2 regions of the Halanaerobium sp. ST460_2HS_T2 genome follow, and region 1 is predicted to be linked to the other one. Evidence: a T-box and tRNA genes for the amino acid it is inferred to sense, from the RefSeq annotation. Region 1 holds a T-box; the other holds one or more tRNA genes.

Evidence for each region. The T-box of region 1 lies ahead of serS (serine--tRNA ligase). A T-box ahead of a tRNA ligase gene usually reads a tRNA of that ligase, here a tRNA-Ser.
Region 2: it encodes a tRNA-Ser, which carries the amino acid that the T-box ahead of serS (serine--tRNA ligase) is inferred to sense. The anticodon was not compared.

What each region holds. Positions count from the first base shown of each region.
Region 1 is NZ_QPJF01000024.1:28,941-45,495, reverse strand. It holds gene DFR80_RS11855 (peptidyl-prolyl cis-trans isomerase) at 1-775, shown strand, start outside; gene ald (alanine dehydrogenase) at 935-2,059, shown strand; gene alr (alanine racemase) at 2,123-3,247, shown strand; gene DFR80_RS11840 (hypothetical protein) at 3,349-3,816, shown strand; T-box leader at 4,028-4,238, shown strand; gene serS (serine--tRNA ligase) at 4,342-5,610, shown strand; gene DFR80_RS11830 (bifunctional 2-keto-4-hydroxyglutarate aldolase/2-keto-3-deoxy-6-phosphogluconate aldolase) at 5,865-6,515, shown strand; gene DFR80_RS11825 (sugar kinase) at 6,896-7,918, shown strand; gene DFR80_RS11820 (sugar kinase) at 8,026-8,985, shown strand; gene DFR80_RS11815 (EAL domain-containing protein) at 9,127-11,517, opposite strand; gene DFR80_RS11810 (HD domain-containing phosphohydrolase) at 11,934-14,198, shown strand; gene DFR80_RS11805 (sensor domain-containing diguanylate cyclase) at 14,241-15,140, shown strand; gene nrdJ (ribonucleoside-triphosphate reductase, adenosylcobalamin-dependent) at 15,307-16,555, shown strand, end outside.
Region 2 is NZ_QPJF01000006.1:12,111-28,665, reverse strand. It holds gene DFR80_RS04065 (MBL fold metallo-hydrolase) at 1-522, opposite strand, end outside; gene DFR80_RS04060 (redox-sensing transcriptional repressor Rex) at 526-1,182, opposite strand; gene metG (methionine--tRNA ligase) at 1,207-3,168, opposite strand; gene rsmI (16S rRNA (cytidine(1402)-2'-O)-methyltransferase) at 3,239-4,108, opposite strand; gene DFR80_RS04045 (tRNA1(Val) (adenine(37)-N6)-methyltransferase) at 4,130-4,849, opposite strand; gene DFR80_RS04040 (initiation control protein YabA) at 4,853-5,179, opposite strand; gene DFR80_RS04035 (stage 0 sporulation family protein) at 5,200-6,006, opposite strand; gene holB (DNA polymerase III subunit delta') at 6,028-7,017, opposite strand; gene DFR80_RS04025 (cyclic-di-AMP receptor) at 7,141-7,500, opposite strand; gene tmk (dTMP kinase) at 7,500-8,126, opposite strand; gene trxB (thioredoxin-disulfide reductase) at 8,346-9,398, opposite strand; gene guaB (IMP dehydrogenase) at 9,651-11,114, opposite strand; gene recR (recombination mediator RecR) at 11,476-12,075, opposite strand; gene DFR80_RS04000 (YbaB/EbfC family nucleoid-associated protein) at 12,075-12,383, opposite strand; gene dnaX (DNA polymerase III subunit gamma/tau) at 12,386-14,329, opposite strand; RNA gene ffs (signal recognition particle sRNA large type) at 14,396-14,662, opposite strand; tRNA gene DFR80_RS03985 (tRNA-Ser) at 14,695-14,786, opposite strand; tRNA gene DFR80_RS03980 (tRNA-Ser) at 14,967-15,059, opposite strand; gene tadA (tRNA adenosine(34) deaminase TadA) at 15,046-15,510, opposite strand; gene DFR80_RS03970 (hypothetical protein) at 15,775-16,233, opposite strand; cyclic di-GMP riboswitch class I at 16,244-16,322, opposite strand.

The sequences.
Region 1 (16,555 bases):
AAATGTTGTAGATGAATTTAGAAAATTAAAATTGGAACAGTTAATTACAAATGAACTGCTTGTTCAGGAAGCAAAAGACAGAGGTATTGAAGTTAGTGATCAGGAAATGAACAACATTTTTGATCAGCAGGTAAATGCTCTAAAGCAGCAAAATAATTTAAATGATGAGCAGCTGGAAAAAGCAATTCAGCAGCAGGGATTTGAATCCATGCAGCAGTATAAAGATATGTTTTTTGAAAATAATATGAATGGATTTTTAGTTAATAAATTACGCGAAGAAGTAGTAAGTGATGTTAGTGTAAGTGATGACGAAGCTAAGGAATATTATGATAACAATAAGCAAAAATATGAAACTTCTGAGCAGAAAAAAGTAAGCCATATTTTATTTGATGAAAAAGAAAAAGCTGAAGAAGTTTTAGCTAAAATTAATAATGGTGCTGATTTTGCAGAAATGGCCAAAGAATATTCCACCGGTCCTACAGCAGAAAATGGTGGAGATTTAGGATTTATCACTGCTAATGAGCAGGGTCTAGATAAAACTTTCCGTGATGCTGCAATGAAATTAAGTGTTGGAGAAGTTAGCTCTGAACCTGTAAAAACTCAGTTTGGTTATCATTTAATTAAAGTTACTGATTCTAGAGAAGCAGGAACCAGAGATTTCGAAGAAGTTAAATCTCAAATTAAAAGTCAGCTGAGAAGTCAGAAACAAAATCAGGCTTTTCAAGATTTTGTTGAAGGCTTAAGAGAAGATGCAGAAATAGATGTTAAACTGTAAAAAATAGAATTTTAAATATAAATCAAATATAAATATAATTAACTGTAAAAATTCCTGTTTCAGTAAAATGAGCAGGAATTTTTCGCTTTTATTAAGACTTTATATCTGATATTATAGTTATAGATATAATTTTAAAAATTAGATAGGGAGCTGATTTTAATGATAATTGCTGTACCAAAAGAGATTAAAAATAATGAAAATCGAGTAGCTTTAACAGCTGCGGGTACTGAAATCTTGAAAAAAGCCGGACACCAAATTTTAATTGAAAAAAATGCCGGTCAGGGGAGTGGAATCTCTGATCAGGATTATAATAAAGCAGGTGCAGAAATAGTTAATAATAAAAAAGAACTTTTTGACCGGGCAGAAATGATCATTAAAGTCAAGGAACCTTTACAAGAAGAGTATGATTTATTTAAAAAAGATCAGATTCTATTTACCTATCTTCATTTAGCAGCAGATAAGAAACTTACAGAGGCTTTAAAGAAAAAAGGAGTGACTGCAGTTGCTTATGAGACTGTTCAGAGTGAAGATGGTGAACTACCACTTTTAACTCCAATGAGTGAGGTAGCGGGAAGATTATCTGTACAGGCGGCGGCAGCTTTTCTGGAAAAACCAAAAGGTGGAAGTGGAATGCTGCTGGGGGGAGTACCAGGAGTTAAACCAGCTAAAGTAGTTGTAATTGGTGGAGGAATTGTTGGCCGTAATGCAGCGAAAATTGCTCTTGGGATGGGAGCAGATGTAACAATTATGGATATTAAGCAGTCGACAATGCGTTATATAGATGATATTTTTCAGGGACAGATAAAAACTATTATGTCAAATAATGCTCATGTGGCTGAAGAGGTCAGTCAGGCAGATGTAGTAATCGGTGCAGTTTTGATCCCGGGAGCTAAAGCCCCTAATTTGGTTACAGAAAAAATGATAAAAACTATGACAGATGGTTCTGTTGTTGTTGATGTAGCAATTGATCAGGGGGGATGTATAGAAGGAACTTATCCAACTACTCACGATAACCCAGTATTTACTAAATATGGTGTAATTCATTATTCAGTAGCCAATATGCCGGGAGCAGTTGCTAGGACTTCAACCTTTGCTCTGACCAATGCAACACTTTCCTATATTAAAAAATTAGCTGCTCATGGATATAAAGAAGCTATGCTTAATGATTATTCTCTAGCTAAAGGTTTAAATATTTATCAGGGAGAAATATTCTGTCAGGCAGTAGCAGAAAGCTTTGGGCAGGAATATAGGAGTATAGATAATTTATTAAAATCCTGGCAGTAGAAAGTATAATAATTTGATTAGTATTTATATAGATAAGTTAAAGCAGTTGATGGAGGTAAAATGATGGAACAATATTTAAAAAGACCAGCCTGGATTGAAATTGATCTTAGTGCTTTAGAGCATAATTATAAATTTATTCGCAGTAAAATCAACTCAGAGACTAAGATTGCGGCAGTAGTTAAGGCGAATGCCTATGGTCATGGTGCAGCAAAGGTAGCTAAAAAATTATCTCAGCTGGGAGCGGAATATTTCTGTGTTGGTAGCCCGGATGAAGGTATTGAATTAAGAGAGGCAGGAATTAAAAAGCCAATTTTAGTTCTGGCTGAGGTACTGGAATCTCAGTACCAGGATATTATTAAGGGAGATTTAATTCAGACTGCTGCCAGTATAAATACTTTAAAAGCTTTAAATCAGGCTGGCATTAAAGCAAATAAAATAATTAAAGTTCATTTAAAATTTGATACAGGTATGGGAAGAATTGGATTCTTTCCAGAGGATTTGCTTGAGATTTATCAGTTAGCAGAAAAATTAAAAAATATTAAAGTTGAGGGTGTTTTTAGCCATTTTGCCAGGGCAGATGAAAAAAACAAGGAATTTTCTTTTCAACAGCTAAAAAGATTTAAATCAGCTTTAAATAAAATTAAAGCCGCTGGTTTTAAATTACCTCAGCTACATATAGCTAACAGTGCAGCTGTAATAGATCTAGCTAAAACTTCGCTGGATTTAGTTAGACCGGGAATTATGCTCTATGGTCTACTTCCATCCAATCAATTAAAAAATGAAGCCTATTTAAAGCCACTTTTATCATTTAAAACAAGAATTGTTCAGCTTAGAACTCTGCCTGCAGGTTCAGCCGTCAGTTATGGTTCTACCTATACAACTGAAAAAGATGAGAGGATAGCAGTTTTACCAATTGGTTATAAGGATGGTTATCCAAGACTTTTATCAAATCAGGGAGAGGTTTTAATTAACGGAAAGAGAGCTCCAATTAGAGGTAGAGTTTGTATGGGACAGACTATTGTCAGTGTTGAGCAGATAGAAAATGTTGAAGTTGGAGATGAAGTTGTCTTAATTGGAAAACAGAGTAAGGAAGAGATAAGTGCTACAGAGATAGCTGATTTAGTAGGGACTATCAATTATGAAATAATATGTAATTTAAGTGAAAGACTAAAAAGGATATATTTGTAATTAAATTGGATTTTTGCATTTGAGATTGATAAACTTTTAATAAGTTCTCAAATTTTTGCTTAGAATTTAATAATAATTTTTTAAATTATGAGGAGGCAAATATGATAAAAGATAAAGAAAGAGTTAACAAAAAGGTAACTGGAATCCTGGAAAAAGGCTATGAGGCTCATTATATGTTGAGAAGAGTGCTGCAAAATGACACCCTGTTTTTGGAAAATAAAGATATTATAGATGTAATCTTTATTCAAAGAAAAAGTATGGATTCTCCTGATTTAAAACCAGAGACAATTAGTCCAGCCAAGCTTTTAATAGCAACTAATTATGGTATTTTGTTTATGGAGGAAGGATTTAAAGAAATAAATGATAATTATCTTGGTTATAAATTAAAGAGAATTTATTATGATAAAATTGATAGTGTGGAGTTAGATATCTGCATGTTAAATGGAAATTTTAGAGTAATAACTGGAGGTAAGGAAAATTTTGTTGTAGAATTTAATACAGCAAGTTATTATAAGCAGTTTGAAGAATTTATGAAAATAATTCATGATAATATTACAGAAAATAAATGATTAACATTTTTTTAAGATTTGTAAAAAACAAAATGACTGTACTGTAAAAAGTATTTATAATAGTTTATTTTAGAGCAGCAGAATTAAAAAATCTAAAATTAAATAAAAAAATATTCTTTTTCAGTGCAGTTATTTTTATAAATTATTATTTTAACTTGAATTTAGAAATCTGCTGTAATATAATAGGCATAATAATTAAATAGCCAATTTTATAAAAGCTGAGAAAGACATTAGTAGATTAATTAACTGAAATTAGAGAGCTGATGGCTGCTGCAAATCAGTCAGTTAATTTTTCGAATCCAGTCTGGAGCTGTGAAGCTGAAAATATAATGATTAAGCTGAACCGGTTGGGCCCGTTAAAACTATTTAAGCGGCAGTTTTTCTGTCATTAGGGTGGCACCACGAGCAATCTCGTCCCTTTTTTAGGGAGAGATTTTTTTGTTTTTAAGATGATTTTTTAATTTTTTTTAAAAATCAGATCTATATCAATTTTGATTAAAAATAAATTTTAAGGGGGAATAAAAAATGTTAGATATGAGATTTATTAGAGAAAATCCAGAAGTTGTTGAAAAGGCTATGGAGAAGAGAAATATGGAATCACCGGTAGCAAAATTTCAGAAACTTGATGATAATAGGCGTGATCTTTTATACGAAGCGGAACAGTTAAAGCATAAGCGGAACGTTAATTCTGATAAAATTGGTGAGTTAAAAAGAAATGGTGAAGATGCATCTGATTTAATTTCTGAGATGCAGGAGGTTTCTGCTAGAATTAAAGAACTGGACCAGCAGGTGGCTGAAGTAGAAACAGAATTAAATGAACTGCTTTTATCAATTCCCAATATTCCACATCCAAGCGTACCTGTTGGAACAGATGAGGAGGACAATGAGGAGATAAGAAAATGGGGAGAACCCAGAAATTTTGATTTTGAATATAAAGCTCATTGGGATCTTGGTGAAGAGTTAGATATCTTAGATTTTGAAAGAGGAGGAAAGGTAACAGGTACTCGCTTTACCTTTCTTAAAGGGGCAGGTGCCAGACTGGAGAGAGCTTTAATTAACTTTATGCTTAATCTGCATACAGATGAACACGGTTATAAAGAGGTTTTCCCTCCATTTATTGCTAATGCTGACAGTATGACCGGGACTGGTCAGCTGCCTAAATTTAAAAAGGATATGTTTAAATTAGAAGGGCATGACTATTATTTAATTCCAACTGCTGAGGTACCAGTTACAAATATGTACAGAGACGAAATTTTAGATGTAGAACAGCTGCCTGAATATTTAACAGCTTACAGTGCCTGTTTTAGAGCTGAAGCTGGGGCACATGGTCGAGACACAAGAGGTATTATTCGTCAGCATCAGTTTAATAAAGTCGAAATGGTTAAGTTTGTTAAGCCAGAAGACTCTTATGATGAATTGGAAAAAATAACTGCTGATGCAGAGGACGTGCTGCAGAAATTAGAACTTCCCTATAGAGTAGTAAGTTTATGTACAGGAGATTTAACTTTCTCATCTGCAAAAACTTATGATTTAGAGGTCTGGATGCCGGCTTATGAAACCTACAGAGAGATCTCTTCCTGTTCCAATTTTGAAGATTTTCAGGCCAGACGGGCCGGAATTCGTTATCGTCCTGAGCCAGAAGCCAGTACAGAATTTGTTCATACTTTAAATGGTTCTGGTCTGGCAATTGGGAGAACAGTAGCTGCTATTCTGGAAAATTATCAAAATGAAGATGGGACAGTCACGGTACCAGAAGTTTTAAGACCATTTATGGGAACAGATACAATTAGATAATATTTTAACTTAAAAAGATAATATTGTAATTAAAAGGGCCCTTTTTAGGGCTCTTTCTGTTTTTTAAATAAAATTTTAAATTTTTTTCTAAAAAAAGAAGGAATATGGCTTTGAGTATAGAATAATATAAAACGAGATATAAATAAAACAGTGTTTTACTATTAGAAACACTGTCTTAAAATACCGGCTGAGAGATTCGAATAGGATGCTGAGCTGTTTCTGGAAAGTTTTAAAATTAAAAGGAGGCTTATTTAATGAGTAAAGTTGAAGATTTAAAGAGAATTGAAGAGACTGGGATTGTGGCTGTTGTTAGAGCTGAAAATGCGGAAAAAGCATTAAAAATTACTGAAGCTGTAAAAGCTGGTGGTATTGATGCAATTGAAATTACAATGACTGTTCCTGGAGCTGTAGATGTAATTAAGCAGTTAACTGATGAGTACAGCAGAGATGAAATTTTAATTGGTGCTGGATCAGTTTTAGATGCTGAAACTGCTCGTGCCTGTATTTTAGCTGGTGCAGAGTATATAGTTTCTCCATCACTTGATGAAGAAACTATTGCGATGTGTAACCGCTATCAAAAAGCTGTTATGCCTGGTGCAATGAGTGTAACTGAAGTAGTTAAAGCTATGAAATTTGGTGCAGATATTGTTAAGATATTCCCTGCTACTTTATTTGGTCCTAAGATTATTAAGGCTGTTAAAGGTCCTCTACCACAGGCACCTCTAATGCCTACTGGTGGAGTTAGTTTAGATAATGTTAAAGATTGGATTAAAGCTGGTAGTTTAGCAGTTGGTGTTGGTAGTTCTCTAAGTAAAGGTGCTAAGACAGGAGACTATGAGCAGGTAACAGAAACAGCTAAAGAGTTTATTAGATTGATTAAGGAAGCCAGAGCAGAAATGAATTAAATTTTTATTTCAGAATAATTTTTAAGAATAACTAAAATTCATCTCTCAGCTAACTCAGCTTACCTTCCCGATCAGCACCTCCTGTGCTGCGGTCAGCTCAAGACATCGTGTCTTTCGAGCTGAGTTAGCGGAGATATTCATTAAGTTATTCTAGTAAAAATTCTAATTCATAAAAATTTAATATCATTTCTTCTAGTTAAGAAGGGTGGGTTGGTTGCCCTCATATCTCTGAGAAGTTTAGCCAGCTGAAAGATCAATTTTACTGGCAGATGTAGATTCTATTTTGAATTGTTCATTTTGACACTGTTAAGTTTTTAATATAGGATTATCATTTATTTAAATCAAATTTAATTCAAAAATTATCAGGAGGTTTTTATATTATGTCTAAGAAAGTTGTTACTTTTGGAGAAATTATGTTACGTTTGACCCCACCGGATCATGAGCGTTTTATTCAGGCAGATTCTTTTAATGTTATTTATGGTGGAGGCGAGGCAAATACTGCTGTATCTTTAGCTAATTATGGTCTGGATGCTCGTTTTGTAACTAAGTTACCTGACAATCCAATTGGTCAGGCAGCTTTAAACGAAGTTCGCCGCTTTGGTGTTGATACAGATTATATAGCTCGTGGTGGAGACCGTTTAGGAATTTATTACTGTGAGAATGGCGCAAGTCAGAGACCATCTAATGTAGTTTACGATAGAGCTCATTCTGCAATTGCTGAAGCAGAAAGTGGAGATTTTGACTGGGAAGAAATCTTTGCTGATGTAGATTGGTTCCATTATACAGGAATTACTCCTGCTCTAAGTGAAAAAATGTCAGATGTTACTTTAGAAGCTGTTAAGGCTGCTAAAAAGCACGGGGTAAAGGTAAGCTGTGACTTAAACTACCGGGCTAAGCTCTGGAGTAGAGAAAGAGCAGGTCAGGTAATGGAAGGTTTAATGGAATATACTGATGTTGTAATTGCTAACGAAGAAGATGCTGAAATGGTATTTGACATTAAGAGTGGCTCTGATATTACTGGTGGTGACCTAAATGTTGAAGGTTATAAGGATGTTGCTAAACAGTTAATCGATCGTTTTGACTTAGAATTAGTAGGAAGTCACTTAAGAATCAGCCACAGTGCTTCTAATAATGGCTGGTTAGTTATTCTCTTTGATGGAGAAAACTTTGTTCAGTCAACCAAATATGAAATCACTATTATTGACCGTGTGGGTGGAGGAGATTCTTTTGCCGGTGGTTTAATTTATTCTCTAGTAACTGGTAAAGAACTTCAGGAAGCTGCTGAGTTTGGTGCTGCCGCATCTGCTTTAAAACAGTCAATCCCTGGTGACTTTAACCATGTGAGTGTTAAAGAGGTAGAAACTCTAGCTGGAGGAAATGCTTCCGGTAGAGTTAAAAGATAAATAGTTAATAATTCTATTCCTTAAAGAAGGCTGCAGCTTCAGGCTGTGGCCTTTTTTTCAATTTTAGCATTAAATACAAATTTTTATTTTTTTAGGAGGAATTTCAAATGATTGATCTTGTTACTATTGGAGAGACAATGGCGGCTATGGCACCAGGTGAAGTAGGATCTTTAAAGTATTTAAATAATTTTTCTAAATATATAGCAGGAGCAGAATCCAATGTTGCAATTGGGGTCAGAAGACTTGGGTTCAATTCTGGCTGGATTAGTAAACTGGGTAAGGACCCTCTTGGAGATTATGTAGAATTTTTTGTGCGGGGTGAGGGAGTAGATGTCTCTCAGGTTAAAAGGGATAAAGATCACAGAACCGGATTATTGATCAAAGAGATGCATACAACCAAGGAACCAAAAGTTTTTTATTATCGTGATAATTCTGCTGCCAGTCATCTCAGCAAAGAAGATATAGATGAAAATTATATAAAAAATGCCAGACATCTTCATTTAACAGGGATTACCCCCGCTTTAAGCTCAAGTGCTCGAGAGGCATTTTTTGAGGCTTTAAAAGTGGCCAGGGAAAATAATTTAAAAATTTCTTTTGATCCTAATTTAAGACTTAAACTCTGGGATTCAATTGAAGAAATGAGAGAGGTCATGTTAAAGATTATTCCTCAGGTTAATGTTTTGCTCCCGGGAGTTGAAGAAGGAGAAATATTACTTGGACTTTCTGATCCAGAAGAGATTATTAAGGGCTTTTATGAAATGATGGACCCCGGTTCTCTGATAGTATTAAAAATTGGAGCAGAAGGAGCATTATATTATCAGGGGGATAAGATCGAGCATGTTGAACCGTACTGTGTTGATAATATTGTGGATTTAATTGGAGCTGGAGATGCTTTTGCAGCCGGTCTAATCAGCGGTCTCTTAAGAGAATTACCAATTAAAGAAGCTGTGGAACTTGCTAATTTAGTTGGAGCTCTCTGTATTACTGTTAAGGGTGACATAGAGGGGCTGCCCACCTGGGAACAGGTTGAGGTATATCAGGGTAAAAAAGATGAAATCCATCGTTAAAAAATAATACTTCCAGGTAGATAGTCTGTTTTACTGCTTTGGAGTGTCTACTCTGGAAGTATAATCTGATTTTGATAAAATAGATTTTTATTAATCAGTTTGTTTATCATAATAAAATTGTTTATTTTAAAAGATTTATGATTATAATTGATCTATTTTTTCAATTATTTGAGAAAAGACAAGAGGTTTGCTAAATATATATCCCTGTATATAATCACAGTTAGCAGTTTTTAACTTAGCTAACTGTTTTTCTGTTTCTACACCTTCAGCTACAACTGGTAATTCCATACTGTGGAACAAACTAATTAAACTATCAATAGTGTTAATATTATCATATTCTAAGAATTCTTCAATTAATATCTTATCTAATTTGACTTTTGAAAAAGAGATATAGGTTAAATAATTTAAAGAAGAATATCCGGTTCCAAAATCATCTAAAGCAAGTTTAATTCCCAGATCAGTAAGTTGATTCAAATAATTAATAGCCTTTTGTTCCTGATGAATTAGGAGACTTTCTGTAATTTCAATTTCTAAATTCTCAAAATTTACCTTATTTGCTCTCATATTTTCCTCAATAAAATTAATATAATCCAGATCATTTAACTGCTGCACAGAAAAGTTAATAGAGATTTTTAAAGATTTATTTTTTTTCTTGTTCAAAACAGCTAAATCTTTAATTGCTCTCTTTGTAACCCACCTTGATATTTCAATAATTAATCCACTTTCTTCTGCCACAGGAATGAATTCTGCAGGAGATATAGAATAATTTTTTAATCTAATTAGAGCCTCTAAAGTTTCCACATTTCCGGTTTTAGTGTTAACTTGAGGTTGATATTTCAATTTAAAGCCATTATTTTTAAGTGCCAGACGAAGAATTTTTCTGATATCCTGTTTATTCTTTATTTTATTAAACATATCAGGCTGGTAAAACAGATAATCCTGATTGTAGCTTTCTTTGGCCTGATACATTGCAGTGTCTGCCATTGTAATTAATTCGTAACTATCGCTAGAATCTTTTGGAAAACAGCTTATTCCTAAACTAAAATCAAGATAAAATTCACTTTCTTCAATTAAAAATGGCCTGGCTACCAAAGCTTCTAATTTATAGATATATTCCTTTATTTCATAACTCGAATTAATCCCTTCTAAAAGAAGCAAAAATTCATCTCCACCATATCTAGCGGCAAAGACATTATCAGAAAAAGAATTAAGCAATAGCTGACTGAATTTTTTTAATAGGTTATCCCCATATATGTGGCCAAAGGTGTCATTGATTTCTTTAAAGTTATCAAAATCAAGTAAAATAATGGAACCTTCAATTTTATTAGCTAAGACTGAATCTAATTTTTCCCTAAAATTTCTTCTATTGGCCAGTTGGGTTAAGGGGTCATGATATGCCTGGTATTCTAAATTTTCATTTAAAGCAGTAATTTCCTGATTATAGGCTTCTAATTGCTGATAAGCTGCTGAAATTTCTTCTGTCATATAATTAAAATTTTGAGCTAATTTGCCAATTTCATCCTCTCTGTTACTATTAATTTGGACTTCAAAATCTCCTTTTGCTACCTTTATAATATTATTAATTAACTGATGAAGTGGTTTAAGTAAATATTTTTTATTAATTAAATATACAGTTAGAATTAAAATAAATAATATTATTAAACTTATTTTAAAAATAAGTGATTTTAATTTATCTCTGACTAAAAAAGCTTCTTCTGTGTTAATTTGAGAAAAAATAATACTATTTAAACGATCCAGAGAGACAAAAGATGCTAAAATTTGTTCATCATCCCTTTTATAGTTCAAAGAACCAATCTGTTCATTATATACCTGATCATAATCCAATAATTTATTGATATTATATTTGTTTTTAACAAGTTCGAAATTGGGATGGGCTATAATTTCTCCACTTTGATTGGCTATATATGTATAACCTGTTTGACCCATTTTTTTACTGGCAATTGTACTGCTTAATTGATCAAGTAAAATATCCCCCGCCAAAACTCCCAAGAGCTCTCCCTGTTCATTTTTAATTGGTAAAGCGACTGTAATCATAAGATACCTATCATTTGCGTCTAAATAAGAGTCGGTCCAGATTAACCTGTCTTTTTTAACAGCCTTTTTATACCAAACTCTCTCTCCGGGATTATAATCTGAACTTAAATATACACCAGGATGAATAATCATTTTACCACTGGTGTCTGCAAAATAAATATATTTAAAAACTGAATATTCTTCTTTAACCTGTTCTAACAATTCCCGAATTTCCTGATCGTTATCTAAATGGTGACCAATAAAAGAAGCTGTTAAATTAATAATATTTTCAGTGTCATCTAAAAAGTCATTAACATTAGTTTTTAAAGACTTTGCATTTTCTAAATTAACTTCTTTAACTTGATCACTTATTTCTTCAGAAGTAAGTTCATTAATAGACCAACTTAAGATTGAAATAAAAATAATTAAAATTAAAATTATAAGCCAGTTAACCTTAACTATTAAGCTTTTATACCATTTAACCTGATTGTTATCCATATAACAACGCCTTTCTCAATAAATATATTAAAGTTAAAATATGAGAAAAATTCCTCTTACAATCCAAAATATATTTATTTATCAATTTAATTATATTATAGATTTGCAGAATATTCCAGTATTAAATTACAGTATAAAAAATATTAAAATAAAAAGGGAAATAACTATTGATGAAGAATATTATTTAATAAGAAATTGTTATTTAGAATACAAATTGCCATACTTTTCTTTTTATTTATCTTAAGATAATTTAATAATTTATTCCAAATGCAGCGACTATATAGTCAGGGTGTTTGATTACTGACTATTTTTGCTGTTTACAGATTTAAAATTTATTAATAAAATAAAGGAGATATGCCAGCTACAGTTAATTATAATAGTAATGATTATTAATTACAGTAAAAGAGGTGACATTGATGCCTAATTGGGAGAAAGAAATAAAGAATATTGATTTACTTTCTCAGGGAGACCATGCAGTTTTATTTTATGAAAAAAACAGTGATTGTTTAAATTCTGTACGAGACTTTGTAATTAATTCTTTAAAAGAAAATCAAAAATGCTATTATATTGATCAGGAAGAAAATCAGGAGCTTCTGTTAGCAGAATTAAAAAATACAGATCTGGATCTGGAGAAATATCTAGAAACCGGGCAATTTCTCTGTTTAAAAAAAGAAGAAATTTATGGAGTTCCTTCAAATTTTAACGCTCAGAAAATGTTAAATTTACTTGAAGAAAGCGTTATTCTAGCTGAAAATGAAGGCTATAGTGGTTTAAGTATTACGGGAGAATTAACGGGAGTAGTTGACTTTAGTGGGGGCAAGGAAGAAATAATAAAATATGAGTGGCAGCTTAACGATCGAATTTTTAAAAAATATCCTGTAACTGCACTTTGTAGATATAATATTAATCAGTTTGATAATCAAATAATCAAGGCGGCAGTTGAACTCCATGACTACATTGTCTGGAGAGGAGAATTACATGAAAATCCTTATTATATTGATCCCGAAGGTTATCGCCAGAATAAAATAGAAGAATATGAAATAAAAAGCTGGCTCAAAAATATTAGTGAATATCAAAAAAAAGAAAGTCTTTATAGAAAGGCTATTAATCAGAGTCAAAAAAGATATTTAAGACTTTTTAATAATTCACCGGTAGGAATTATCAAAACTACTTCTCGGGGGAAAGTGCTGCATATAAATCAGAGAATGGCAAAAATAGCTGGCTATGATAGTGTTTATGAAGTGATCAAAAAATACGATAATCTTGGTACTGAATTTTATGTTAACTTTGAGCGGAGAAATGATTTTTTAACTGAATTGAGAAATAACGATGAAGTTGAGAATTTTGAATTTAAAGCTAAAAAGAAGAATGGTGAACATATCTGGCTTAATATGAATGCCAAAATTATTAAAAGAAATAATGACGGCAGCTTTATCATAGAGGGTTTTGTTTTTGATATTAGTGAAAAAAAAGAGTATGAAAAAGAAATTAAGCGAAGAAAGGAAGAATTATCTGCTTCAAACCAGCAGTTGCAGGCCTATAATGAGGAAATTATGTCAATGAATGAAGAACTTGAGGATTCTTTTAAAGAGCTGGCAGATTTAAATAATAGATTTGAAAAAATGATTAGTTTAGTTTCGGATATAGAAAATTTAAGTACAATAAGTGAAGAAGAATTTCTGAGTAAAATTTTAAAACAGGCTGTTACAATAATTCCGGAGGCTGCTGCAGGCAGTGTTTATACTTTTGGACAGGAAAATGTTCAATTTGTAGATTGTATTGGGTATGATCTTGGCAATTTAAAACAGAATGAGATTAAAAATGAAGCTTTTTATAATTACAATTCAGCTATAGAAACTATGACAGCCGCCGAAATTAAAGCGAGAAATAAACAATATATGCAGCCGGAAGATTTTGAAAGTTTAAAGGCGGAAAGTTTGGATAAGATTAAAGAAATAATGTATTTTGATTTAGAACTAAATGGAGAAAAAAAGGCCGGTGTCACTCTGGATATCAAAGCTGACAGCACAAATACATTTACTATTAATTCGAAAAAAATATTTAGAGCTTTTTATAATATAGCATCTTCTTTTTATAAATTAAAAGAATATAACCTGCTTCAGAACAATTTTACCCGGGAGATTATTTCGTCTACTATTAAAATGCTAGAAATGTATGATTTATATACCCGGGGGCATTCGGAAAATGTAGCAGAGCTGGCAGTACAAATAGCGGAAGAAATGGGGTTATCACAAAACATTGTTGATAATATATACTGGACCGGTCTTGTTCATGATATTGGTAAAATGTTAATTCCTTTGGAAGTATTAAACAAAGAGGGAAAACTTAGCAAAAGCGAATATGAGCTTATTAAAGAACATCCGGTTCTTGGCAGTAATGCACTAAAAAGCTCAAGTTCATTAAAACAGTTAGCTGATTATGTACGCTATCATCATGAACGCTGGGATGGAAGAGGCTATCCGGATGGACTTAAAGGTGATCAGATTCCAATTGAATCTCAGGTTATCTGTGCAGCGGATGCCTGGGATGCAATGCGTTCTAAAAGAACTTATCGAGAACCCCTTACTTTTAATCATGCTCTGGCAGAAATCAAAGATAATAAAGGTTTACAATTTGCGCCGGATGTAGCAGAAGCTTTGATAAATGTTTTAGAAATTTAATATCTAAATATTAAATAATCGATGATCTTTAGGAGTGTTTTTATGAAAAAAGAAGAATTACATAAAATTATTAATGAAAATTTTACTCCCGCCTATTATGTTGATCAGGAACGAAAAATAAAAAATTGGAATCAAGAAGCTTTAAAATTAAGTGGATATAAATTTGATCATGTTAAAGATAAATTTTGTTATGATAATATTTTGCAGCATATTAATTCTGAAGGGGTTAATCTATGTCAAAATGGATGCCCTCTACACAAAACATTAGAAGATGGTAAAGTAAGAGAAGCCCAGGTTTTTCTGCATCATAAAAAGGGACATAGGATGCCGGTAAAGGTTAGAACTGTGCCTGTAAAGAATAATGGTGGTGTTATAGGGGCTGTAGAATATTTTATTGATAATAAAACAGAGCCAAATTTTGATACAGAGATAACTGAACTAAAAAATAAAAACTTTATTGATCATTTAACCGGAGCAAGTAATAGACATCACCTTGAATATGTTTTAAAAAAAATTATCTCAGAAAAAGTATTTGAGGAGCAAAATATAGCTTTTTGTTTTTTTGATATAGATAATTTTAAGCTGATTAATGATAATTATGGTCATTTAGTTGGGGATCAGGCGCTTAAGATGACAGTTAAAACTATTAAAGCTAATTTACGTCCTGCTGATAAAATATTTCGCTGGGGTGGAGACGAATTTGCCTTATTACTTTTTAATATTGATAGCAAGAGAGATCTTAAAAAAATTATAAAAAGATTATTAATTTTTATTAATAAATCATATTTTATGATTGAGGATAAAACTAAAGTTTCGATTACAACATCCTGGGGAGCTTCTTTAATTAAAGAAACTGATGAATATAAAAAATTATTAAAACGAGTAGATTCATTAATGTATAGAAGCAAAAATAATGGTAAGAATAAAGTTAGTTTAGGTTAATTAAAAATGATTTCAAATTTTGAAATAGTAGTATAAGCATGATGATTTTGAAAGTTACGGCTATTACATTATTATAAAATATTAATTTTAGACTTAAATTGACTTCTTTTATATGTTATAATTATATTTCAGAAATATTTATTGAAATTCCAAGGAGGTTTTTATTTTGAGTAAATCCGACATGACGGTAATCAAGCGGGATGAGAGAGAAGTAGCTTACAGTCGGGATAAGATAACTAAGGCGATTTACCGGGCAATGGTCGAATCTGGTGAAGATGCGACTGAAGATGATGCAGAACAGGTTGCCTTAGATGTAGAAACAGAACTTATTACAGAGTTTTATAATCAGGATCAGATACCAAAAGTGGAAGAAATTCAGGATTTAGTGGAAGAAAAATTAATGAAGGCTGCCTATGTAACAACAGCCAAAGCTTATATTTTATACAGAAATAAAAGACAGCAGTCAAGATTATCCAGAAAACAGGAGAAAGAAAATCCGCTCTTAACAAATGAATTTTTAAGTAAGTATAAACACCAGCCCAATCCTTTTCCAACTGAGCTGGGAGAATTTATTTATTATAGAACATATTCACGCTGGTTAGAAGAGGAGCAGCGTCGTGAGTACTGGTGGGAAACTGTAAAAAGAGCTGTGGAATATAACTGTTCCTTAGCTCAGACAACAAAAAAAGAAGCAGAAAAACTTTATGATAATGTTTATAACTTAAGAAACTTTCTGGCAGGTCGTACACTCTGGACAGCTTCTACAGAGTCCTCTAAGAAATATGGAATGTCAAACTACAACTGTTCTTTTACAGTTATTGACAGTTTTAAAGCCTATCAGGATTTGTTTTATCTTTTAATGATTGGTTCAGGTGTTGGCTTCCGCGTGCTTCCGCGTGATGTGGAGAAGTTGCCTAAAATTAGAACGGATATTGAAGTTATTCATAAATATTATGAGCCTGTAGATAAAGAAGAAAGAAGAGAATATACAGATTTTGATTTTGATGAAGATGATGTAGTAACAATTAATGTTGGTGACTCAAAAGAAGGCTGGATTCAGTCACTGGAATATTATTTTAAGTTCCTGGTTGACCATGCCTATCGTCCGCTAAAAAGAATTATTTTTAATTATGATTCTGTGCGTCCAAAGGGAGAAAAGCTTAAGACTTTTGGTGGTACAGCTTCTGGACATCAGAGTTTAAAGCGGATGTTTACTAAGATTGATAAATTATTAAAAGAAAAGCCGGACCGTGATTTAGATGATATTAATCGGGTTAAACTAAAGCCAATTGATGCTATGGATTTAGCCAATATTGTAGCGGAAAATGTGGTTTCAGGTGGAGTTAGACGCTCATCTCAGATCTGTCTCTTTAGTGCTGATGATAAAGAAATTGCTCAGGCTAAAAGTAATTTAT
Region 2 (16,555 bases), on a different contig from region 1:
TGTCATCAGCATCTCCAGATCATGATTTGATTCCAGCACAAAAAAGTCTGCTCCCTTTATTTTCCCAATAATCTCTTCATTCATCACACCTGTATCAGTAGCAAGTACAATCTTTTTATTAGCAATCCGACAAACATACCCTACAGGTTGAGAAGCATCATGAGAAATCGCATAAGGTGAAAAACTAAGATCACCAATCATAAAATCTCCAGTAAAAACTCTCCTATTTTCAGGGGCTATTTTACCAAGATCGGACTCGGCTCCACCCCAGGTACCATCATTAGCATAAATAGGAAGATCATAACGGCGGGACATTATTCCCACTCCTTTAATATGATCTTTATGTTCATGAGTAATCAATAAAGCATCCAGACTGGCTGGATCAAGGTCCAGAGCAGCCATTCGTTCTTCCAGGCCCTTACCACTCAAACCGGCATCAATTAAAACTGAATACTTGCCGGCCCTGATATAGGTAGAATTACCTTTGCTGCCACTGGATAAAACCGCTGTTTCGATCCTCACAATTTATTCACCCTTTGCTTCCATTTCTTCCTGCCAGCTTAAATGATAAATTAAAGAAACTATTCCAACTGCCAGGTCTTCATTTTTTACTTCAACCTCATCCGGTACATAAAGTCTGGTTGGAGCAAAGTTCCAGATGGCTTTAATACCAGCTTCAATCATCTGGTCAGCAACTTCCTGAGCTGCCGAACTTGGAACAGCAATTACTCCCAGTTTAATATCATTTTCTTTAACTATTTTTTCCATATCCTGAGCACTCTTTACCTCGCGGTCATTGATCACATTACCGATCTTATCGAGATCATTATCAAGCACATGTGCAATTTCAAAGCCCATCATGGCAAAACTTTTATAATTAACAAGAGCTCTCCCCAGATTACCAGCACCAACTAAAATTGCCGGCCAGACCCGGTCAACTCCAAGGATTTTACCAACAGATTTTTTTAATTCATTAACATTATAGCCAACTCCACGGCGGCCAAACTCTCCATAATAAGAAAGATCTTTACGTACCTGAGTTGAAGGGATATCCAGTTTACCTCCCAGGTCTTTAGATGAAACCACCTCGACATCTTCAAAAGTATCCATCTTATCAAGGCATCTGTAGTATAAAGGGAGCCTCTCAATTGTGGCCTTAGGTATGTTCTCTCTATTTTTCACTGTTCATTCCTCCCATTTTAATAATTATTTTACCTGACTTCCATTTGCGATATCAGAACTTACTGTTGACAGGACCATATTTCCTTCTGGATCAGAAGCTGCCAGAATCATACCCTCTGATTTAACCCCGAAAATTGTAGCAGGTTCCAGATTAGCAACAATTAAAATTTTGCGTCCAATTACATCCTCAGCAGCAAAATGCTTTGCAATTCCAGCTACTAACTGTCTTTCTTCCAGACCAATATCCACTTTTAATTTTAACAGTTTATTGCTGCCTTCAATTTTTTCTGCTTCTAAAATTTCAGCAACTCGAATATCCGCATCCATAAATTCTTCGAAAGTAATTCTATCTTTAATATCAACTAAATCCAAATCATTTACCTCCTCATTCTTTTCAATTTCATTCTCTTTTTTGCGACTTTCAATTTTTTCAAAATATTCTTCTAAATCTATCCTTGGAAACATAGGTTCCCCATTATAAACTTTAACTCCAGTTTTTAAAGCACCCCAATTAGCCGCTTCCCAGTCAGCAGCTTCTATTGCTGCCAGTTGGCCGAGCTGCTCCCCCATTTTATATGGTGCTTCTGTTAAAAATGGCTTTAACATCACGGCTGTAATTCTTAAAGATTCAAGCAAATTATAGAGTACAGTCTTCAGTCTTTCTCTTTTTTCTTCCTCTCTGGCCAGAATCCAGGGGGTTGTTTGATCAATATATTTATTTGTTCTGCGCACAAAATTCCAGATTTTTTCCAGTGCAGCAGTATATTTTAATTCTTCCATTTCAGCTTCTACTTCTTTTTTCGTCTGAGCAGCCAGATCGATTAATTCTTTGTCCACTGCTTCCTCTGCTCCTGGTTTAGGAATTTCACTATCGAAGTACTGTTCTACCATAGAAACTGTTCTATTTAATAGATTACCCAGATCATTTGCCAGATCAGAATTAATCCGTTGAATCAGAGCCTCTGTAGAATATTTACCATCTGTACCAAAGGCAACCTCACGCAGCAGGTAATAGCGAATAGCATCTTTGCCAAAGTCATTGATTAAAACAACAGGATCAACCACATTACCCTTAGATTTTGACATCTTTCCTGTTTCACTTAAAAGCCAGCCATGACCAAATACCTGCTCAGGCAGATCAAGTTCTAACGCCATTAATATAATGGGCCAGATAACTGTGTGGAAACGAAGGATATCCTTGCCAACAAGATGCAGATCAGCAGGCCAGTAATGTTCAAATTTCTCCTGATCTGTCTCATAGCCAATTGCAGTAATATAGTTGCTCAAGGCATCAATCCAGACATAAATTACATGGTCTTCATCAATCGGAACTGGAACTCCCCAGTCAAAAGTAGTTCTTGAGACACTTAAATCATCTAGTCCGTTTTCGATAAAATTAATCATCTCATTACGTCTTGATTCTGGTTCTATAAATTCTGGATGAGTTTTAATATGTTCTAAAAGGCGATCTGCATATTTGCTCATTTTAAAGAAATAGCTCTCTTCTTCTACCCATTCTACCGGGCGATGACAGTCAGGGCAAACTTTTTCTCCATTCTCTTCCTCCAGCTGTCTCTCAGTCCAGAAAGCCTCACAGGGAGTACAGTACCAGCCCTCATAATTACCCTTATAAATGTCTCCCTTATCATAAAGTTTTTTGAAAATTTTCTGCACTACTTTTTCGTGACGCTCTTCGGTAGTACGAATAAAGTAGTCATAATCAATATCCAGTTTATCCCATAAATCCTTAAAAGTAGCTACAATCTGATCCACATACTCTTTCGGTTCTTTACCCGCCTCCTGAGCCTTACGTTCTATTTTTTGACCATGCTCATCAGATCCAGTTAAAAACATGGTGTCATAGCCCTGCATCTTCTTATAGCGGGCAATTGTGTCGGCAGCCACTGTTGTATAGGCATGACCGATATGTAATTTATCACTTGGATAGTAAATTGGTGTTGTTACATAATAGGTGTCTCTACTCAAAATTGATCATCCTTTCCAAATTTAATCATGAATCTTTTGGCTTAATTGTTTTTAAAAATTGTACTAAAATTTATTCAAATTTATTTTTATCGACCGAAATGACCACTGCTTCTTTGTAAACCTCACTCTTGGGCAGATCTCTTAATTTTGCAACCTTTTTTATTGCCTGTTTTTTGGTCATCCCACTCTCTATTAAAAGTTTAAGATGTTCCAGAATACTTAAATCTTCCCAACCTTCATTTTCCTGCTCAACCTGACTGCGACCAGCAATAACTACAACGATTTCGCCTTTGATCTCCTGATCTCTCAGTGCTTCTTCCAGTTCGGCCACACTTCCATAGTATTTTTGCTCATGCATTTTGGTTATTTCTCTAGCAACAAGCGCCTGGCGTGAAGCCAGTTCCTGGCTGAACTGACAGAGATCTTTTAGTGTGTCTTTAAGTCTGTATGGTGATTCATAAAATGCTGTAGTATCCCGAGATAGTGCCAGCTCCTCTAAAAATTGCTGCCTTTTTTTACCAGAGCGGGGAATAAAGGCTTTAAAAGAAAAAGAAGAGATATCAAGTCCGGAAACCACCAGTGCAGCTAAAAAAGCACTGGGACCGGGAATAGGAACAACCTCAATACCGGCTGCTACTGCTTTTTTAACCAGAATTTCTCCTGGATCTGAAACTCCAGGCATGCCGGCATCACTGATCAAAGCAATTTCTTTCCCTTCTTTTAAAAACTGAATCAGCTCTTTACTTCTTTCTTGCTCGTTATGCTCGTGGTAGCTGAGCATCTTTTTTTTGATAGAAAAATAATTTAAAAGTTTCTGGCTTCGACGTGTATCCTCACAGGCAATCAGATCAACGTTTTTTAGAGTATCCAGCAGCCGCTGACTAACATCATCTAAATTACCAATTGGGGTTCCACATAAATATAGCTTTGCTGCACACAAAAAAATTCCTCCTGTAAATTGTTATAATCCATAAATATCTTTTAACTCCCTGGTATATTCACTGCTCTGTTCCTGATAAATTATCAACACTGGTTTAACCCGCAAACCAGGATTAGCTCCCTTTTTAGCCTTAAGCAAAAAAATATCAGCCTCACTGTCAATCCGGGCCTGCACCAGCCGCAGCTCCTTTGCCTGACAGTTGTGCCTGGCCAGAGTTTCTATAACTTCTGTCAATCTTTCCGCCCTGTGAACAAGAAAAAAATGTCCTCCATACTTTAAAAGTCTGGCGGCTTCTGCTACAACATCCTCCAGCTCAGCATAAATCTCATGCCTGGCAGCTGCCACAAAATCATTTTCCTTCATCTTCCCGGCCTGGACCGGCAGATAGGGAGGATTAGAAACTACTGCGTCAAAAGAACCAGCTTCGAAGACTCCTTCCAGCTGACAGAGATCTTCATTTATAATCTTAATTTGATTCTCTAACTGATTAAATTCCACATTCCTTCTTGCCAAATCAGCTGCTTCAGCCTGGATTTCTACTCCTGTTAATTCTAGATCCTCATTTTTATATGCTAAAAGCAGTGGAATTACACCACTGCCTGTACCAAGATCAATTACTTTATCTCCTCGACGGAGTTCCACAAAATTTGCTAAAAGTACAGAATCAGTCCCGAATTTAAAAAATCTATCATCCTGTATAATTTCGAGCTCATTTTCAATTAAATAATGAATCTCTTCCATCAATTATTTCTCCTTACCCTGGTTTTCCAGCAGATTTAAACAAAAAAGACAGTCTCCTTTTCTTTTTTCTCCAAAACTTAAAGGACAGACATGATAACCTTCATCATAAATATGAATCAAATTACTGTAACCTTCTTTTTCCACCACAGCCTCTTCGGCCTCTTCCTGATCTTTAAAAAGAAGAGATCTTAATTCTTCATTTTCCCGCTGCAGTTCTTCATTCTCCTGATATAATTTATAGGTAATATCTTTAAGTTTATGAAAACGGAGGGAAAGTGCCTCGATCTGTTCCTGAAAATGGGCAAGGCTGCTTAATATTTCCTGATCCATTAAATTTCCTTCCTTTCCATTTAATCTAAATCATATTCATCCAGATCATCTACATCCACTTCTATATTTTCTTCTGTTCCAATATCGACTTCCACTGTATGCTTAACCAGATTGCGATCTACAACTTTTCCTTTGCCCATTTCGAGTTCAATTTTTTCGCCAACATTGGGCATCAGTTTCTTTAGAGTTTTATAAGTTTGAGATTCATAGCGCAGGCAGCACATTAAGCGGCCACAGAGACCTGATATTTTGGAAGGATTTAGTGATAAATCCTGTTTTTTTGCCATTTTAATCGAAATTGGCTGAAAATCACGCAAAAAAGTTGCACAGCAAACCGGAAGTCCACAGGGACCCAGTCCACCCAACATTTTAGCCTCATCCCGAACCCCAATCTGACGCAGTTCAATTCTTGTTTTAAAAACAGATGCCAGATCCTTAACTAATTCTCTAAAATCAACTCTGCCATCTGCTGTAAAGTAAAATATAATCTTATTGTGATCAAAGGTATACTCTACATCAATTAATTTCATCGGCAGGCCGTGCTTATCAATTTTATCCAGACAAATATCGAAAGCTTCTGTTTCCAGTTCTAAATTTTTCTCATGTCTATCTCTATCTTTTAAAGTCGCCTTTCTGATAACATCCTTTAAAGGCGCAACTATTTCATCATCTGAGATTTCCTTTTTTCCAACAACTACTTCGGCATATTCTATACCCCGGGCAGTCTCCACTATTACATAATCGCCGGTTTTTATCTCTAAATCACCAGGATCAAAATAATAGATTTTTCCGGCTTTTTTAAAACTCACTCCAACTACCGTCTTCATTAAAATACACACCTCATTTATCTATTCTTGATCAGGCTGGCGCAGTTTGAAAAATAAGACTTCCAGACTAAGTTCTTCTCGAATATTGCGTTCAATATACTTTTCACTCTGAGCTATTAGTTCTAAATCACTGATCAAACCCTGCAGGCTCAGCTCTGCAGCAAGCCCTTTTAATTCCTCAAAATAGTCTTTATTAATCACTGCTTCCAGATAATCCTGTTTAATCATCATTATATCGCGATACCAGTCTGATAGCAAATCAAAACAGGGAAAATCAGCTTTAAGCAGTGAACTGATTTTTTCAGTAATCTTAAATATTTCTATCGTATTTTTGCTTTTTATATTTTTCAAAAAATCATAAATCAGCTGTCGCTGTTCAAAATAATCATCAATTTCTATAATTTCTAAAGCTCGTCCCGGACTTCCAGCTGCTGTCAGGCTGATAATTTCTGCTTTTTCCTGACTCAAACCTTTATCCAGGAGTATATTTTTAATCTTTTTTTGGTCTACATTGCGCAGTTTAATCTGCTGACAGCGAGAGACAATTGTCGGCAGCAGTTTGCCACTATCCTCAACCAGCAGTATTATAGTAGCAAAAGAAGGTGGCTCCTCCAGAGTTTTTAGAAGCGAGTTAGCTGCTTCTTTTGTCATTTTTTCAGCTGCTTCTATTATATAAATTTTATGATCACTATCATAAGGCTTATAAGCAATTTCCTTTTTCAATTCTCTAATCTGGTCAATTGAAATTGCGCTTTTACCTTCCAGCACAGAGATCACTTTATAATCAGGATGGTTTTTGTGATCCATTTTGCGGCAGTTAATACAGCTACCACAGCTGTCAGCTTCAGCTTCCTCACAAAAACTGGCCTTTGCAAATTCAAAAGCCAGTTTTGATTTGCCGCTGCCTTCTCTGGCTGAAAAAAGATAGGCATGGCTAATTCGTTCATTTTTTATTTCATCCTGCAGTATTTCTACTGCTTCTTTCTGTCCAATAACTGAGTTAAAACTCATTTAAAAACTCCTTTAAAATTACTGTGAATATCTTTTTGAGCTATTGATTTTTTAAGCTAATAACTTAAAGATAAAAATTGAAATTCAAAACAAAATAAATAATTAATAAATCTCATTAATAAACTACATCTTAATAAATTGCTCTACATCAATAATAAAGACAGTTGCTCCTCCAATTTTAATTTCCATGGGGAAAGAATAATATCCTTCTAATGAATTTGCAACAGGTGACATTGGTGCCACAGTCTTTTTTCTCGACTCACAATTTTCTTTGATAATATCCAGAACTTCTTCCACATGTTCCTCATCTGAACCAATCATAAAGGTAGTATTACCTTCTCTTAAAAACCCACCTGTTGATGCCATTTTTGTTGCCTGAAAACCGGCTGTTGTCAGTGCTTCCAAAAGATCAGCTGCATCATGATCGTGGACCACAGCCACTACCATCTTAACTGTTTTACCTGTTTTTGCTCTTTTTTCCATTAGAATAACCTCCTGGCGATAATTTTTTTTATATCATTCTGGACTTCAGCTTCAGTTCCGCCCGCATCTACCAGGGCAAATCTATTAGACTCTGCCATCTCAAGATAAGCATCCCGAACTCGCTGGTGGAAATCATCTACCTCTCTCTCCAGTCTGTCTCCTGCCTCATCAAGGCTCATAGCTCTGGCTCTTTTTAAACCTTCTTTAATATCTATATCCAAAATAAAAGTTAGGTCAGGCCAGGTAGAATCAATTACCCAGTCATTAATCTGATAAACCATATCATAATCAAGACCTCTTCCTGCAGCCTGATAGGCCAGATTTGAATCTACAAATCTATCGGAAATCACAATTTTCCCCTGCTCTAAAGCAGGTTTTATCTTTTCTTTAACATGCTGGGCTCTATCAGCGGCATATAGAAGAATCTCCGTTCTGTAATCCATTGAATCATACTGAGGATCCAAAAGCAGCTGTCTGATTTTTTCACCTAGAGGTGTTCCTCCTGGTTCCCGGCTAACTAAAACATCATAACCCTTTTTCTGCAGATAACCCGCAAGTAGATTAATCTGAGTTGTTTTTCCCGAGCCCTCAATACCTTCAAATGTAATAAAAAAACCTTCTGCCAAAACTGCCAGCCCCTCTCTAAGCTTTGTTAAAATAATCTTATTTATAGTATAATTATATAATAATCCCCTGTTTAATGCAATCAAGCTCCGGAGTAGATTTATTCCTTGATTAGAAACTTTTAATAATTTTAATAAAAAAACCGACTCGACATCCTCAATCTTTCCAGGAATGTCTGTCGGTTTAAATGTTATCCTAAATATTTATCCTTTTTTGTTGATTTAATCCAGACTCAAGCTTAAATTTAAACTTCCTTCTTCTTTTTCAGCAGCAGCTTTATCTTCAGAATCAGATTCAGCTGACATATTTTTCATTTTAACCTCTCTGGCTGGAAAGGCATCTTCCTTTTCTTCGATATATTCTGAAGCTTCAATGGCTGCTTTGGCACCAGAACCGGCCGCAATTACCACCTGTCTGTAATCCGGATCCTGCACATCTCCACAGGCAAAAACTCCCGGCACATTAGTGTGCTGTTTTTTATCTGTTACAATATAACCATAATCATCAAGCTCGATCTGTCCGTTCAGGCACTCTGTCCTGGGATGATGACCAATAGCAACAAATAGTCCGTCTACATTAAGATCTCTTTCTTCATTAGTTTTATTGTTGAAAATGCGGAGACCTTCCAGTTTCTTTTCACCTTTAAGACTTTTAACCTCGGTATCCCAGAGAATCTCTATATTCTCTTTAGCTTTTACCCGATCACCAAGGATCTTTGCACCTCTAAATTTATCGCGTCGATGTAGAATATAAACTTTAGAAGCAAATTTGGCTAAGAATGTTGACTCCCATAATGCTGTATCTCCACCACCTACAATGGCAACTTCTTTATTTTTAAAGAATGCTGCATCACAGGTCGCACAATAAGAAACACCATTACCGCGGAGACTATCTTCTTTATCAAGACCCAGAGTTTTAGGTTCAGCACCGGTAGCAATAATAATTGAATCGGCAATATATTCTCCAGCTTCTGTTTGAACAATAAACTTATCTCCAGAAAAATCAACCTCTTCGGCACTCTCATATTCAAGGCGCACCCCGAAATTCTCGGCCTGTTCTGTCATCTTTTGAGTTAATTCAAAACCACCTATTGGTTCCGGAAAACCAGGATAATTTTCAAGTTCTGAAGTTGTTGTAATCTGTCCACCTGGCTCAGGACCATTTAAGACCAGTGGAGCTACCCCATTACGCGCAGCATAAATAGAAGCAGATAGACCACCAGGTCCACCACCAATAATAATTAAGTTCTCTTCCTGTCTATTTTTATCGCTCATTTTAATTCCCCCCGTTGTAAACTTTGATAGCATAATAATTATTATCATTTTAAAGCAAATTTGTTTTGGCTCTTTTTAACTTACAGGTATAATCTTAATACTATTTAGCTTTGATGTCTGTAAAATTAGCAACAAAGCCTTTTAAGCTCTGACAATTACTTAAAATTATTTGCAAAAAACAAAAACTCTCTGCTAAAATGCAGAGAGCGGTTTTTTATCTATTTGTTAATTGGTTAATATAAATTTTATTACTTAATCAACACTGTAATTTGGAGCTTCTTTAGTTACTTTTACATCATGAGGATGGCTCTCGCGTAAACCTGCTGCAGAAATTCTGATCATCTGAGAATCATTGATCAGAGAATCAATATCTGGAGTTCCACAATAACCCATACCAGACTTTAAACCACCCAGCAGCTGATAAATAGTTTCGCCCAGAGTTCCTTTATAAGGTACCCTTCCTTCAATTCCTTCAGGCACAAACTTCTCCGCTTCTGTCTCATCTTCCTGAAAATAACGATCCTTACTTCCTTTTTTCATAGCACCAACTGAGCCCATACCACGGTAAACTTTGTAACTTCTGCCCTTATAAATCTCTAATTCTCCCGGGCTTTCTTCTGTACCGGCAAGCAAACTTCCAATCATTACTGTATTGGCACCAGCAGAGATAGCTTTAACAATATCTCCCGAATATTTAATACCACCATCAGCAATAATTGTTTTGCCATGTTTTTTAGCTACCTCTGCAGCATCATTGATTGCCGTGATCTGAGGTACACCAACACCGGCCACAACTCGAGTAGTACAAATTGAACCAGGACCAATCCCCACCTTAACTACATCAGCTCCAGCTTTAATTAAAGCCTCTGTCGCCTCAGCTGTTGCTACATTACCAGCAACAACAGGTAGTTCTGGATACCGGCTTTTAATAGCCTCAACAACATTCAGTACATTTTGCGAATGTCCATGTGCTGTATCAATAACAAGAATATCAACTCCAGCCTCAACTAAAGCGGCCACTCTCTCGTCTGTATCATTGCCTGTACCTACAGCTGCTGCAGCCAGCAATCTTCCCTGCTGATCTTTAGAAGCCAGCGGATACTGTTTTGCCTTTTCTATATCTTTGATAGTAATTAACCCTCTTAAAACACCATCCTCATCTACAATCGGCAATTTTTCGATTTTATGTTTTCTCAGCTGCTCTTTGGCTCCCTCCAGATCAGTTCCAACCGGAGCAGTAACCAGTTTTTCATCTGTCATGACTTCCGAAACAGGACGCTTATAATCCTCTACAAAACGAAGGTCTCTATTAGTTAAAATCCCGAGCAGTTTTTCGTCTTTATCCACAATTGGCACTCCAGAAATATGATATTTCGACATCAAAGCTTCCGCTTCTTCAATCAGAGCATCCGGAGTTAAAAAGAAAGGATCAACGATAACTCCACTTTCAGAACGTTTTACCCGGTCAACCTCTGCAGCCTGAACTTCAATCGGCATGTTCTTATGAATAACACCGAGACCACCTTCTCTGGCCATTGCAATTGCCATATCACCTTCTGTAACCGTGTCCATTCCTGCAGAAATGATCGGGGTGTTGAGATAAATTTCATCAGTCAGTTTAGATCTTGTACTTACCTCTTTGGGAACTACATTTGATTCAGCTGGTACCAGTAGAACATCATCAAAAGTCAAGCCTTCTTTAATTATTTTTTCCATAACCAACCTCCTTGATTTTTTAAAAATTAATATTTAAAAATACAGAGAACTGCTAAAAGAACTTATAAATATGTAATAATTGAGATAAATGGATAATAATTTAGTTTTTTTGTAATCTAATATTTTAAGTATTTTAACAAAGCCTGGGGTTAATGTCAAGGGCATAAAACGTACACGCACCGTGAACCACCCGATTTATGTCGAAATATCTGCTTAAATTTTTACTGCTAATATAGAAAAAAGCCCCTCAGAAAGGGACTTCTCGAGCTTATTTAGTCTCTTTGGTGCAACCAGCGACAAAATCCGACAGGTGCACGGTACGTGTACATGAACGCTCATAAATGAATATAAACGAAAATGGTTATAACTCTCTTCTTCCCTCCAGAGCCTTAGAAAGAGTTACCTCATCTGCATATTCTAAATCTCCCCCCACAGGGATTCCATGAGCTATTCTGGTCACCTTAACTCCCAGTGGTTTAATAAGTTTAGCCAGATACATTGCAGTAGCATCCCCCTCAGCATTGGGATCAGTCGCCACAATAATCTCTTTAACCTCATCTTTTTCCAGCCGGGGAATCAAATTCCTAATTTTTATCTCATCAGGTCCAATTCCATCCATCGGTGAGATAGCTCCATGCAGCACATGATAAAGTCCATTGTACTCACCAGTCTTCTCCATAGCCACCACATCACGGGGACTTTCTACCACACAGATCGAAGTCCTGTCCCGATCGTCAGACTGACAAAAAGTACATGTCTCACCTTCAGTCAGATGATTACAGTTTGAACAGTAATTAATTTTTTCGCGAGCCTCAATCAGAGCATCCGAAAGGTTTTTAACATCACTTTTAGGCTGACCCAGTATATAAAAAGAAAGACGGCGAGCAGTTTTAGGCCCAATACCGGGCAGTTTACTGAGCTCGCCGATCAATTTCCCCATAGGTTTAGGATATGGATTCATTAGGGCATCCCTGGTAGATTCATACCACCAGTCACTTTACCCATTTCGTCATTTACCATTTCCTGAACTTCGCGCATACCCTGATTAACTGCTGCCAGCACCAGATCTTCCAGCATTTCTACATCGTCAGGATCAACTACTTCAGGGTCAATCTGCAGGTCAACAACTTCCTGTTTACCATTAACTACTACCTTAACAGCTCCACCACCAGCAGTTGCCTCAAGTGTCTTTTCTTCCAATTCTTCCTGCATCTTAGCCATCTTAGCCTGCATTTTCTGTGCCTGTTTCATCATTTTTTGCATATTCATTATTAATTTCCTCCTCTATTTTCTAAAATTGATTGGTCCACTTCAATAATCTCACCAGAAAAAATTCTGGCTAAACTCTCTATATCCAATTCCCCCGCCTGATCGCTCAAATCTGTTGATTGCGAAGCAGGTTCATCCTTCTCAGAATTAAAATCTTCTACCAGATCAACTTCATCACTCTCAACTTGACTGGAGACTGCTGGTTGATCAATTGGTTGGTCAGTTATTTTTTTTTTAGCACCAAGCTGGAATTCTATTTCAACAGCTTCATTTAATGTATTCCTCAAAACTCTGGCTACCATTGCCTGATTGGAAGAAGCCCCTTTATAATGAAATTTCTTTGATTCAGGAAAAGCTATAATAATTGTCTTTCCTTCCACTGCTGTAGGAGCACCCTCTCTCAAAAGTGCCTGAACTGATACATCTAGCTGACGAATTTCTTTTAAAACCCGGGCCCAGTTTTCCTTAACCTTCTGTAAGCTAACCGCACCACCAGAATTATCAGACTGGCTGACCGTTTCGTCTGAAACTTCTTTTTGGGCTGTTGTTTCCTCCTGAGCAATTTTATCATCGTTCTGACTTCCTGCTACAGTCGGTTTCTGTTCATTTTTCTGCTCACTTTTTTGTTCATTTTTTTGTTCATTTTTTTGTTCCAGATTTTCGCTTTCTTTTTGCTCCTCAGCTGTTTTTTGCTCAGCTTTATTTATTGACTCAGGCTGATTAACTGTTTCCATTTGGGCAGCAGATTTTTTAGTCTTAATTTTCTGCTTAAAATCAGAACTATCATTCCCGGTTAAGAAATTATCTAATTTAAACTCCAGTTCAGAAAGACGGGCCTCCAGTGAGCTGCCACTGCTTCCCCTACTACTTAATTTTATAACACTTATCTCCAATTGTAAACGGGGTCTGGCACTTGAGCGCAGCTTTTGCTTTAAAGAAGCAAACTCATCTATAATTCGAGTTATCTTTTTGGTACTCAAATTAGCAGCAACAGAAGCGATTTCTTCTAAATAGCTACGAGAATACTCTAAAATTCCGGAATCAATCCCACATTCTTTAATCAGAAGTAGTTCGCGGCAGTATTCTATTAATTCTTCACTGAACCGCTCGATTCCAAGACCTGAATCCAGCTGTTTATTCAATAATTGGAGAGCCTGCTGACTCTGCTCCCTGCTTAAATAAAGTAAAAATTCTTTTAAATCCGATTTATCAATTCTGCCCAGCATCCTGGAAATCTCATCAGCACTTAACCGACCATCACTAAAAGAAATGGCCTGATCCAGAAGACTAATTGCATCTCTCATTCCACCCCGGGCACTGCGAGCTAAAATATCCAGAGCTTCTCTGTCTATTTCATAACCTTCCGCCTCTGCAATATATTGCAGACGTTTTTTTAAATCAGATAAGGTTAATAAAGTAAAATCAAAACGCTGACAGCGGGACATAATAGTTGTAATAACTTCGTGGGGCTCTGTTGTTGCCAGAATAAAAACTACACTCTCAGGTGGCTCTTCGAGAGTTTTTAAAAGGGCATTAAAGGCTCCTTTGGTCAGCATATGCACCTCATCAATGATATAAACTTTATACTGTCCCTCACCCGGGTAAAATTTGACCTTTTCTCTCAACTCTCTTATCTCATCAATACCACGATTAGAAGCCGCATCGATTTCAATTACATCAAGCGAATTGCCTTTTTCAATTCTCTGACAGGAATTACACTCTCCACAGGGTTCGAACTCAGCTGAAGGATTAGCACAGTTTAGTGACTTGGCAAAAACTTTCGCTGTTGAAGTTTTTCCCGTTCCTCTGGGACCAGCAAAAAGATAAGCGTGTGCTACTCTGTCATTTTTTAAAGCATTTTTCAACGTTATTTTGACCTGATCCTGACCGATCAGATCATTGAAATTTTCTGGCCTGTATTTTCGATAAAGAGAGAGAAAGGACATTTTTTTCACCTCAAAAATAGTATTATATAACAAAAACACCCTATTCCGGGTGTTTTAAAAAAGTGGCCGCACACCGAGCTTCGAAGATTTTCTCCCAGGCGTTACCCTGACAGTTGGCTCGAACCAGGCACCCTCGCGGCACATGAAGCGACTTGCTTACCGCTGCTTCCTCCCGGACCTGACGGGGTTCACAAGACTTCATTGCGCGAGACCCAATTGTCAACACTACTTATCAGGGCCAGACCCTGAAAGAAAAAATCCTCAGCCACGGCGTCAATCCTGCTCTAGCGGTTTGCAGGTTACAGGGCACCGCTACCACCCCATTTAGTGCGGCCAAATCTTAAGCAAAAATTATAAAATTTTAATGGCGGAGAGGGAGGGATTCGAACCCTCGGTAGGTTTGAGCCTACACCCGCTTTCCAGGCGGGCCCCTTAAGCCAGACTCGGACACCTCTCCGTTTTGGAGGTTAGAGATTGGAGGTTGGTAATTGCACTGAAACTTTCTTTAATATTACGCAAGGTTAGTTTCAGTATTTGGCCATCGAGGCCGTCAGAAGTTAGTTAACTAACTCAATTACTCCAATTCTAAGTCTCTACTTTGAAAATTTATATATAATCTATGGATGATAAAATCTAATGGCGGAAGGAGAGGGATTTGAACCCCCGAGACAGCAAAACTGTCTACTCGATTTCGAGTCGAGCGGTTTCAGCCAGACTCACCCATCCTTCCGTTTTCTTAAATCACGGAAAAAATCTTTTAAAAGCTGAGCTGATTCTGCTTCCATTACTCCTGCTTCAACTTCCACCTGATGATTAAAGCGTTCATCATTTAAAAGCTGATAGAGACTTTTGACAGCTCCGGCTTTGGGATCGCTGGCTCCGTAAACAAGGCGCTTAATCCGAGACTGCAAAATTGCTCCTGCACACATGGGACAGGGCTCAAGAGTCACATAAAGCTGGCAATCTTCCAGGCGCCAGCTAGCCTCATTTGCGGCAGCTTCTCTCAGAGCAATCATTTCAGCGTGAGAAGTTGGGTCCTGAGTTTGCTCCCGGAGATTAAACCCACGGCCAACAACCTGATCATCACAGACAACAACTGCACCGATTGGAACTTCAGCTCTTTGATAAGCCTTCCTGGCTTCTGCCAGGGCCATCTTCATATATTTTATATCATCTTCCATAGAATAACTCCTGCAAAAATACAATATTTCAACTTGCAACATCAACTATTATAACAGCTGCTCATAATTTTTGCAAGCATTTTCTCCGAAAAATTTATCTGACTTCAAGCAGCTAACAGACACTTCCCTCAATCAGCTCTATTTTCAACTTTAAAAGCAAAAGAAAACGCCTGCAGAAGCAGACGTTAAGTACTTTTTCTTTTATAAAAATCTATTATATTTACTATATTGCAAAAACGTGCACTTTACTCTCAGATATTATAATTAATTTTTAGGCCAGTCGATTTTAAAATCAACCGCAAATGGTTTTACTTCTTTATCCGCAGCTGCAACTACTTTAACATCCCAGGTTAAATTGGCCCTATCCAGTGTCCTATTTGTTAAAACTGGTCGGCTTTGACTAACTTTTACCCAATTTTTATTTAAATTATTTCTAACATAGACATCCACCCCATTAAGCTCGGGTGTTTCAGCATATATTTCCCAGGGAAGATTAGAGCTGATAACTGTCTCGCCTGCAGCTTCGATTTTCATTACCTTTTGATCTGCATCTATATTTTTATTAGCAAATTCACTTTCAAAATTAACTGCTCTTCTAGTTTCTAATTTCTGTGTAGGTTCGATAATAGTCACTGACATTCCAACTCTAGCACTATCCGCCGCCACCTGTAGACTTAAACTTAAAACTAGAAAAAGAACAATTAAACTAATTTTTTTTAACATTTTTTCCTCCTTTTGCAGCCAGGCAGTCTGATCTGCTCAGACCCTTAGCTTTGTGTCCCTACTTCACAATAGGTTTACCCCTTCAAGGAGAGCACAAAATATAAAACCTGCAGTCATAATGACAGCAGGAAGACATATAACCCTACTTAGGTAGTCAGTCAACCGTAGTTATTAAACCTTAGGTTCCAACTTTGCGCCTCTAACCTTTCGGAAAAAGTAGCCCTTCTCTGCCAGGGTGATTATTTACTTTAACTTAATTCTACTACAAATTAATCTTCTTTGTCAAGAACTTTTAAAGATGATAAAAGTTCCTTCAAAGCCG